2 regions of the Streptococcus sp. SI1 genome follow, and region 2 is predicted to be linked to the other one. Evidence: predicted binding sites of a transcription regulator. Region 2 holds the regulator's gene; the other holds the start of a gene.

Region 1 (4,439 bases), on a different contig from region 2:
CATGTAGGACCTTTTGACGATGAACCGCAAACTTTTGCGAAAATGGATGCTTTCTGTCAAGAAAATGGGTTAAAACGTTGTATGAATTACCATCGTGAAATATATTTGAACAACAAAAATCGAACAAGTCCACAAAAGCTGAAGACAATTTTGAGATACAGGGTTCAGTAACTAGAAATCACTCCTTAGAGAAACTTCTAAGGAGTGATTTTTGTATCTAATTAGCATTGTTATCTATTGTTGTCTTGGATTTATTCTCAGATTTTTTAGCTGGTTTGATGACAATCTTACCATTACTTGTCATGATAGCTTTGAGCTCTTTGTCGCTTGGATGTTCAAGATAGTAGTCAGTGATAGCATCCTCAATGTGATCTTGGATTGTCCGACGAAGTGGACGAGCTCCCATTTTCGGATCGTAACCAAGATTAACTAATTTTTCCTTGACTTTATCTGTTACATCTAGGTAAATGTCATTCGTGGCAAGCCGTTCATTGACATCTTTAAGCATCAAATCTACGATTTGTAGGAGATTTTCCTTGCTAAGAGATTTGAACTCAATAATACCATCAAAACGGTTCATAAATTCTGGACTGAAGAAGTTTCCTAATTCACCGATAACAGAATTGGTTCGTCCTTCACGCGCTGCACCGAATCCGACGTTTGCTTCAACTTTTCCAGTACCGGCGTTGGAAGTCATAATGATAATCGTATCTTTGAAACTGACTGTCCGACCTTGTCCATCTGTCAGACGTCCGTCATCCAGTACTTGCAAGAACATATGCATGACATCTGGGTGAGCTTTTTCTATTTCATCAAGTAAAATGAGAGAATAAGGATTACGACGTACGCGTTCTGTTAATTGCCCAGCCTCTTCGTAGCCAACGTAACCTGGAGGCGCTCCGACGAGTTTTGCTACGCTATGTTTTTCCATATACTCACTCATATCAAAGCGAATCATGCTGTCAGCTGAACCAAAGAGCTCAATCGCTAGTTGTTTAGAAAGTTCTGTTTTGCCGACACCGGTTGGCCCAACAAAAAGGAAAGAACCAATTGGTCGGTTTGGTGTACCTAGTCCAACTCGATTACGGCGAATAGCTTTGGCAATTTTATCAACAGCATCATCTTGACCAATGACATGAGTTTTCAAATCATCAGCCAGACTAATCAATTGTGATTGTTCCTTTTCTTTCAAGTCGCCAACTGGAATATTGGTCTTTTGCTCAATGATATGTTCAATGGTTTTTTCACTGATAAGAGGCGTATCTTGATCAGCCATTTTATTTTGCTGCATTTCTTTGTATTTGGCAATTTGGTCACGGAAATAAGCAGCTTTTTCAAAATCTTCATCACGAGTAGCTTGTGCCTTGAGATTTTCAGCTTCTACCAATCGTTGATCAATGACTTTTGGATCGACAAAGTTAAGTGTCAGATTCATCTTAGAGCCTGCTTCATCTAGCAAGTCAATGGCCTTATCAGGCAAGAAGCGATCTTGGATATACCGATTGGACAAGACAGCTGCTGCTTCAATGGCATCGTCGGTGTATTTGACGTGGTGATAGTCTTCGTATTTCTTTTGAATACCTTTGAGGATAGTGATCGTTTCTTCAACTGTTGGTTCATCAACTTTTACAGGCTGCATACGGCGTTCCAGTGCAGCATCTTTTTCGATAATCCGGTATTCATTGAGAGTTGTGGCACCAACTAATTGGAGTTCACCGCGAGCAAGTGCTGGTTTTAGAATGTTTCCAGCATCCATATTTCCATCACCGGCAGAACCAGCTCCAACAATTTCGTGAATTTCATCAATGAATAATATCACATCCTGACGAGAGCGAATTTCGTTCATAAGTTTTTGCATTCGTTCTTCAAATTGACCACGGATACCAGTTCCTTGAACCAAGCTAACGACATCTAAGCGGATAACTTCTTTGCCTTGGAGTTTATGTGGCACATCACCGTCTACAATTTTCTGAGCCAAGCCTTCGACAACTGCTGTTTTACCGACACCGGGCTCTCCGATGAGGACAGGGTTGTTCTTCGTTCTACGATTGAGGATTTCAATAACACGAACAATTTCCTCATCACGACCAATCACGGGGTCAATTTCACCACGCCGAGCAAATTCAGTCACATTGATACCGAATTCTTCTAGGAGACCTTTAGGTTGCTGTGGTGCTTGTTGGCGTGTACTATTGCCTTGATTGGAGCCATAGCCTCCATTGCCATATCCACCACCTGATTGAGTAGGAGGAGTCTGCGGTTCTTGATGATTTTGAAAATTCCCTATATTGCTAAAGAAATCATCAAATGGGTCTAGGTTGTTTTGATTATTCATATTGGTCATGCCACGAAATAAGGCATTGTTTGGATCCGTTTTCATGATTTGATAACAATTTTGACAGAGGTCAACTTGATGTTGTTTCCCATTAACATTTGTGTAAAGATGAATGGTAGATTCATTTATTTTACAGTTTTGACAAAGCATACGCTACCTCTTTCTTTGAAAAATTTACTTGGCGAAGATCAATTGGTCAATTATAGTCAAACTTCTTAGTTTCATTATAGCAGTATTCTAAAACATTGCAAGGATAAAGTGTTAAAAGAGAGAAGTTTATATTTGAGCGTTTCATTTTGTGTTAAATTTACCAAAAATGGGTCTTTTGCTGGTATTTCATCTTTCATTTGTGGTAAAATAGTAACGTATAAATGAATAGGAGAAGGAAAATGGAATCACATTTAGTAAGAATTATCAATCGTTTAGATGCTATGACAAAAGATGGTGGCAATCTGAAACGTAATTTTGAACGTGACGGAGTTGTTGTAGCAGAAGTAGCTTATAGTTATGATGAAGAAAATGGCTCAGTTTTCACTTTGCGAGATGTTGCAGCGCGTGAAACATATACGTTTGATAGCATTGATTTGATTGCGATGGAAATCTATGAATTGTTGTATTAAGTTTGTAAGTCTCTAATAAGAATATCCTCTAAGTATCCACTTAGATGTGAACTGTATCCCAAAAGTCAGACACAAAAAATCTAGCTTTTGGGGTCAGTGCAATATTGTCAAGTTGTTTCCTGTTCATTCAGAAAGCAGAAGGAGAATTTAACATGGTAAGGCCGACTAGCAAGACTGAGTTGATTAGTGCAGCGACACAGCAATATGCAAAGCTACAGTCATTGATTTCTCAATTAACAGAAGAAGAGTTGAATACCCCATTTGATTTTTCAAAAGATGAGAAACGGAAAGAAGCTCATTGGAAGAGAGATAAAAATCTTAGAGATGTTCTCATTCATCTTTATGAGTGGCAACAATTACTTCTCAATTGGGTGTATTCTAATCAAAATGGTGTAGAAAAGTCATTTTTACCACTAGCTTATAATTGGAAAAACTATGGTGAGCTGAATGTGGCATTCTGGCAGAAGCATCAACAGACTTCGTTAGAAGAAGCAACTAAAATGCTTCATCAATCTCAGAAAAACGTGCTGGTTTTAGCTGAAAATTTTACGGATGAAGAGTTGTTTTCAAAGGGCATCTATAAATGGGTTGGAGGGAGTACCCTCGGCTCCTACTTTATTAGTAGCACATCAAGTCATTATGACTGGGCTATGAAGAAGTTGAAAGCACATCGAAAGAACTGTAAAAGTCAGTAAACAATCAGTAGGGTTGGTAGCAAAAAGACAAACAACATACAATGGCTAAGAGAGCAAATCCAAAGAACTTCACATCATTCTTTGATATGTCAAAGCGAATCCAAGGTTATTCCGTTCGAAGGTTGGCAAAAGTAACTTATCAAGTAAGGTAGTGGGGCAGAACGAAAAATTGAATATGTTTAGTTTCGCTCTCTTGTTTTTAGGCTCAGGTTACTCAAGAGACCAGGAGACTGTTGAGGTGGTGAATAAAGAAAACGAAGTGTTTATCAAAGAAATTTGTTGGAGCCTAAAAGACGAACAAAATTGTGACTTGCTCCGCAAGTTCTATTCGCAACCTAAAAGCAGTGCTTTAAGCATTAGCTACCGTGTCAAAGGCTTTCGACCATAATAAAATGAGGCTGAGATCTTTTTCTCAGCCTCTTTATATGAATGGTTTCTGTGTTCTACTTGCTATTATCACCCATTAGTAAGTCTTTTGGTTGCTTACTAAGGAGTGTGACTGAAGCAATGAGGACGGAAACGATGACAATGGCAAGTCCAAAGATGACCACCTTGGTCATATCATCAGGAGATACATGTACATTGAGGCTAGTGAGGGTCTTGTTAAAGCCATCCACTTCAGCCCCGCCTCCAAGATTGGCACTCTTACCTTCTCGAGCTAGTTTTTCAGCAATACCACTGGTAACTTGTTTTAAAATGCTATTTCCCATCACCTTGCTGACAGCACTACCTGCAAAGTAAGCACCAATGAAGCTAAATATACTTACAAAGAGAACTTCTGTGATAAAT
Region 2 (4,439 bases):
AGATTGCTGGTCATAATGATAATAGTATTGGAAAAATCTACCTTACGGCCCTTGCTATCCGTCAGAACCCCGTCATCTAGGACTTGGAGCAGCACATTGAAAATATCAGGATGAGCTTTTTCCACTTCATCAAAGAGGAGCACAGAGTAAGGACGATTACGCACCTTTTCAGTTAATTCTCCCCCTTCTTCATAACCAACATAGCCTGGAGGTGCTCCATTGAGACGACTAGCAGCAAATTTCTCCATGTATTCGGACATATCAAAACGAATTAACGCTGTTTCGTCATCAAAGAGAACTTCTGCCAAAGCCTTAGCTAGCTCAGTTTTTCCGACCCCAGTTGGCCCTAAGAACAGAAAGGAGCCAATTGGACGCTTGCTAGTGCGGATACCGGATTGATTGCGCCGAATCGCTCGACTAATAGCAGAAATTGCTTCATTTTGTCCAATGACCCGCTTGTGCAGTTCCTTTTCTAAATTGAGGTATTTCTTCGCATCTGTTTGTGTCAACTTTTGCACAGGAATACCTGATAAACTGCTGAGTGTTGCTAAAACATCCTCGTCTTTCACCCTTAATTTATAAACAATTGGCTGACTCTCTTTCTCCAACAACGTATCAACTTTGTTCCAATCGCCTGCCATTAAAGCCTCATCTGCTGCACTCAATTCTGCTTTTACGTGATTTTGCGGGCTTTTATTTTGTACCCTTGCAGCAGCTTCGTCTAGCAAGTCAATCGCTGAGTCAGGTAGATGTTTACTAGTCAGGTAACGATGCGCATACTTAACAGCCGTCTCAATTGCCGAATCCGTAATCACGACCTTGTGGTGATCTTCATAACTTTTCTTGAGTCCCTGTAAAATAGCAATGCTGTCAGCTACCGTTGGTTCTTCAATAGTAACCTTGGCAAATCTTCGTGAAAGAGCTGCATCTTTTTCGATATATTTTTGGTACTCTTCTTGTGTTGTTGCACCGATCGTTCTGAGCGTTCCTTTAGCCAAAGCCGGCTTGAGAATATTTGCTGCATCTAATGTCGAGTCAATCCCGCTGCCAGACCCCATAATGGTATGAAGCTCATCAATGAAGAGAATAACATGCCCATCTGCTTCAATATCATTGATAATATTGTTCATCCGTTCTTCAAAATCACCACGAAAACGAGTTCCAGCCACCACATTCATTAAATCTAGCTCTAAAACTCTCATCTTTGCAAGCTCATTTGGAACTTGACCATCTGCCACACGTTGCGCCAAACCCAGAGCTAATGCTGTCTTCCCAACTCCTGCATCTCCTACCAAAACCGGATTGTTTTTTGTCTTACGACTTAAAATCTGAAGTATGCGAGAAATCTCTTTATCCCGCCCAATGACCGGTTCTAAAAGGCCCATATGAGCCATTTCAGTTAGATCACGAGTATAATCTTCTAGTCCGCCACTGGTTGCAGGAGGCATTCCCATCATATTAGCCATCGTTTGTCTTGTTGCTGCAGCACTTTTATTTAGGTGACGAATAGCCTTTAAATCCTCTTTATTCCAGCTGGCCTTATGCTCTAAATTTTTCCGCAGATCTGTCATGCGCAAAACGCCTTCTTTATCTTCGTAACTAAAACCAATAAATTCAAGAATACGCGCTGCCAAGCTTCCTCGGTCAAATAACATAGCTAGCAATATATGCTCTGTCCCAAGATTATTAGCATGAACCGCCCCTGCAATTTGTTCAGCAGTCAAAAATAGCACTTTCATGCGATAAGAAAACGGCCAAATAGTAAAGTCTCCCTCTTGTTGATAGACTTTCCCCGTGATATGAAAAGCTGCCTTTTCAAAATCATCAATTTCAAGTGGGTAATCATTTAAAACTGAACCAGCAACACTATAAGGATTATTTGCCATAGCAATCAACAGCTGCCAAGACTCTAAATAATCCGTTTCAAAATGACTTGCTAATAACTGTGCTGATTCAATACTTTCTGTCAAAGCTTTTGAATATTTCATATATTAGTTTTTCCCTTTTCTATCAACTTGCTGTAAAATTTTCTTTAACATCCGCGCACGAATCTGTGCAGCATTTGTCCCCAATACCCTGTCTGTTGTCGTTGCTAAAAGAAGGTTCCCTTCTCGTTCTGTCATGATCTGTTCATCAAATAACAGCTGAATAATATCTGTAAAGACCTGATGGCTAATCTGCTCACCAACGCTATGCAACAAATCACAAAGCAACTCATGGTGATTGGAAAATTCAATTCGACCAATCCGAATGTAGCCACCTCCACCACGCTTACTTTCAACAATATAGCCACGACTTTCTGTAAATCGTGTCTTTATTACATAGTTTATCTGACTAGGAACAACTTGAAAAACATCTGCAATCTCACTTCGCTTCAACTCTGCAATTCCTGCCTGCGCCAAAAGAGTTTTAATATATTCTTCAATACTATCTGATGTATTTTTACTACTCATGCCAACTCCTTCCCTTTAGACCTCATTCCAAAAATCATATCTGCAACTGACATTGACTATCTTTGACTAATATTATACCGAAATTCTTCCATTTTTGAAAGAGAAAGCGCTAAATGAAAAACTGAAAAGTCTGATTATTCAAGCAAGTGAAAAAGCTTATCTACTAGTAACAATTTAAGTGTAAACGCTTGCCTTTTAATTTTAAAGCGTTATAATATAGATGAAAATTTGACGATATCAATAAAGGAGGCCAAATGAATGAAAATGGATTGGTTCAAATATACACGTCATGTACTGGTTTGGTGGTTTTCAACTTTGTTCTTTTTTACAATTATTTCTGCTAACTATGTAGATGTTCAAGTCGCTACATTAGTCGCCTGTTTGTTTGCCCCGTTTTTATTTGAACCGTCTTCAATAAAACCAAAAACAAAATGGATAATTGATTTAGCCATCATTGTCATCAGTGTCTTTGCTGTTCTTTTTACACAAACTTACCGAATCGCTTTTACCTACTCCGAAATTACTTATCTACTCATCTCCTTGATTATTTTAATCCTTATCGATTTAGTTATTTCTCACAAGGGATTCACTAAAAGAATTGTAAAATAGTAACCGCAGCTAAAAAAGGTTAGAGAACTTCATCTGTTCTCTAACCTTTTGTTTGTTATTACATAATTGATTAACTTAGTTTTGTCCAAGTGCAGCAGCCATCGTAGCAGCTACTTCTGATTCAAAATCATTGGCAGCTTTTTCAATACCATCACCCACTTCAAAACGTGTGAAGCCAGCGATTGTAACACCTTGACTTTCAAGGAATGCTTCAACAGTTTTGCTGTCATCCATAATATAAACTTGAGCTAAAAGTGTATATTGTTGGTCGACTTTTGTGTTATCTAACATAAAGCGATCCATCTTACCAGGGATGATTTTGTCCCAGATTTTTTCTGGCTTACCTTCAGCCGCAAGACCTGCTTTAATATCTTCTTCAGCTTGTGCAATCACTTCATCTGTCAATTGAAGTTTAGAACCAAATTTGTAGTGTGGAAGTGCTGGTTTACCAACCATTGCACGGCTTTCATTGTCTTGGTCAATTTTATGGTTCATTTGCGCCAATTCATCATGGATAAATTCTTCGCTCAATTCTTTGTATGAAAGAACGGAAGGTTTCATAGCGGCAACGTGCATTGCTACATGTTTTGCAAGATCTTCGTCACTACCTGAAAGAACAGTAATAACTCCGATACGTCCACCATTGTGTTGGTATGCGCCAAATACTTGATCATCTGCTTTTTCAACAACTGCAAAACGACGGAATGAAATTTTTTCTCCAATTGTAGCAGTTGCACTAACATAAGCAGCTTCAAGCGTTTCTCCTGAAGGCATTATCAAAGCAAGTGCTTCTTCATTGTTCGCTGGTTTGCCTTCTGCAATCACTTTAGCCGTTTCGTTTACTAATTCAACAAATTGAGCATTTTTTGCTACAAAATCTGTTTCTGAATTCACTTCAACGATAGCAGCGATATTGCAACTCACATAGACACCAGTCAGTCCTTCAGCAGCAACACGATCTGCTTTTTTAGCAGCTTTTGCCATACCTTTTTCACGTAGCAATTCGATTGCTTTTTCGATATCGCCATCTACTTCTACAAGTGCTTTTTTAGCATCCATGACACCAGCACCAGATTTTTCACGCAATTCTTTTACAAGCTTAGCTGTAATTTCTGCCATTTTGATCCTCCAATTAAGATATTACGATTTGATTGAATAAAAAGGGGAGGGCTAGGCCCCGCCCCATAGGTTCGTTACTTGATTATTCGTTTGTGCCTTCAACAACTTCAACGATTTCTTCGATAGAATCAGCTTGTGTATCAGTTGCAGCTAATTCTGCTTCTACTGATTCAACGTTATCTTCACCTTGGCGCCCTTCGATAATCGCATCAGCCATTTTCGCAGTGATTAATTTAACAGCGCGGATAGCATCATCAT

What was found. The regulator CtsR, encoded in region 2, represses protease genes until heat stress. The targets are predictions, from matches to a motif close to TTGGTCAAAAAAGGTCAAANA.
Region 1: a site for CtsR is predicted at 2,528-2,548, ahead of PCY10_RS00390 (ATP-dependent Clp protease ATP-binding subunit). Genes of this name have one in related genera too.

The regions. Positions count from the first base shown of each region.
Region 1 is NZ_JAQFJE010000001.1:58,865-63,303, forward strand. Features, by position in the region: gene PCY10_RS00385 (GyrI-like domain-containing protein) at 1-171, shown strand, start outside; gene PCY10_RS00390 (ATP-dependent Clp protease ATP-binding subunit) at 218-2,485, opposite strand; gene PCY10_RS00395 (DUF1797 family protein) at 2,725-2,955, shown strand; gene PCY10_RS00400 (ClbS/DfsB family four-helix bundle protein) at 3,108-3,650, shown strand; gene PCY10_RS00405 (ABC transporter permease) at 4,094-4,439, opposite strand, start outside.
Region 2 is NZ_JAQFJE010000006.1:105,154-109,592, reverse strand. Features, by position in the region: gene PCY10_RS08170 (ATP-dependent Clp protease ATP-binding subunit) at 1-1,988, opposite strand, end outside; gene PCY10_RS08165 (CtsR family transcriptional regulator) at 1,992-2,453, opposite strand; gene PCY10_RS08160 (hypothetical protein) at 2,712-3,062, shown strand; gene tsf (translation elongation factor Ts) at 3,138-4,181, opposite strand; gene rpsB (30S ribosomal protein S2) at 4,264-4,439, opposite strand, start outside.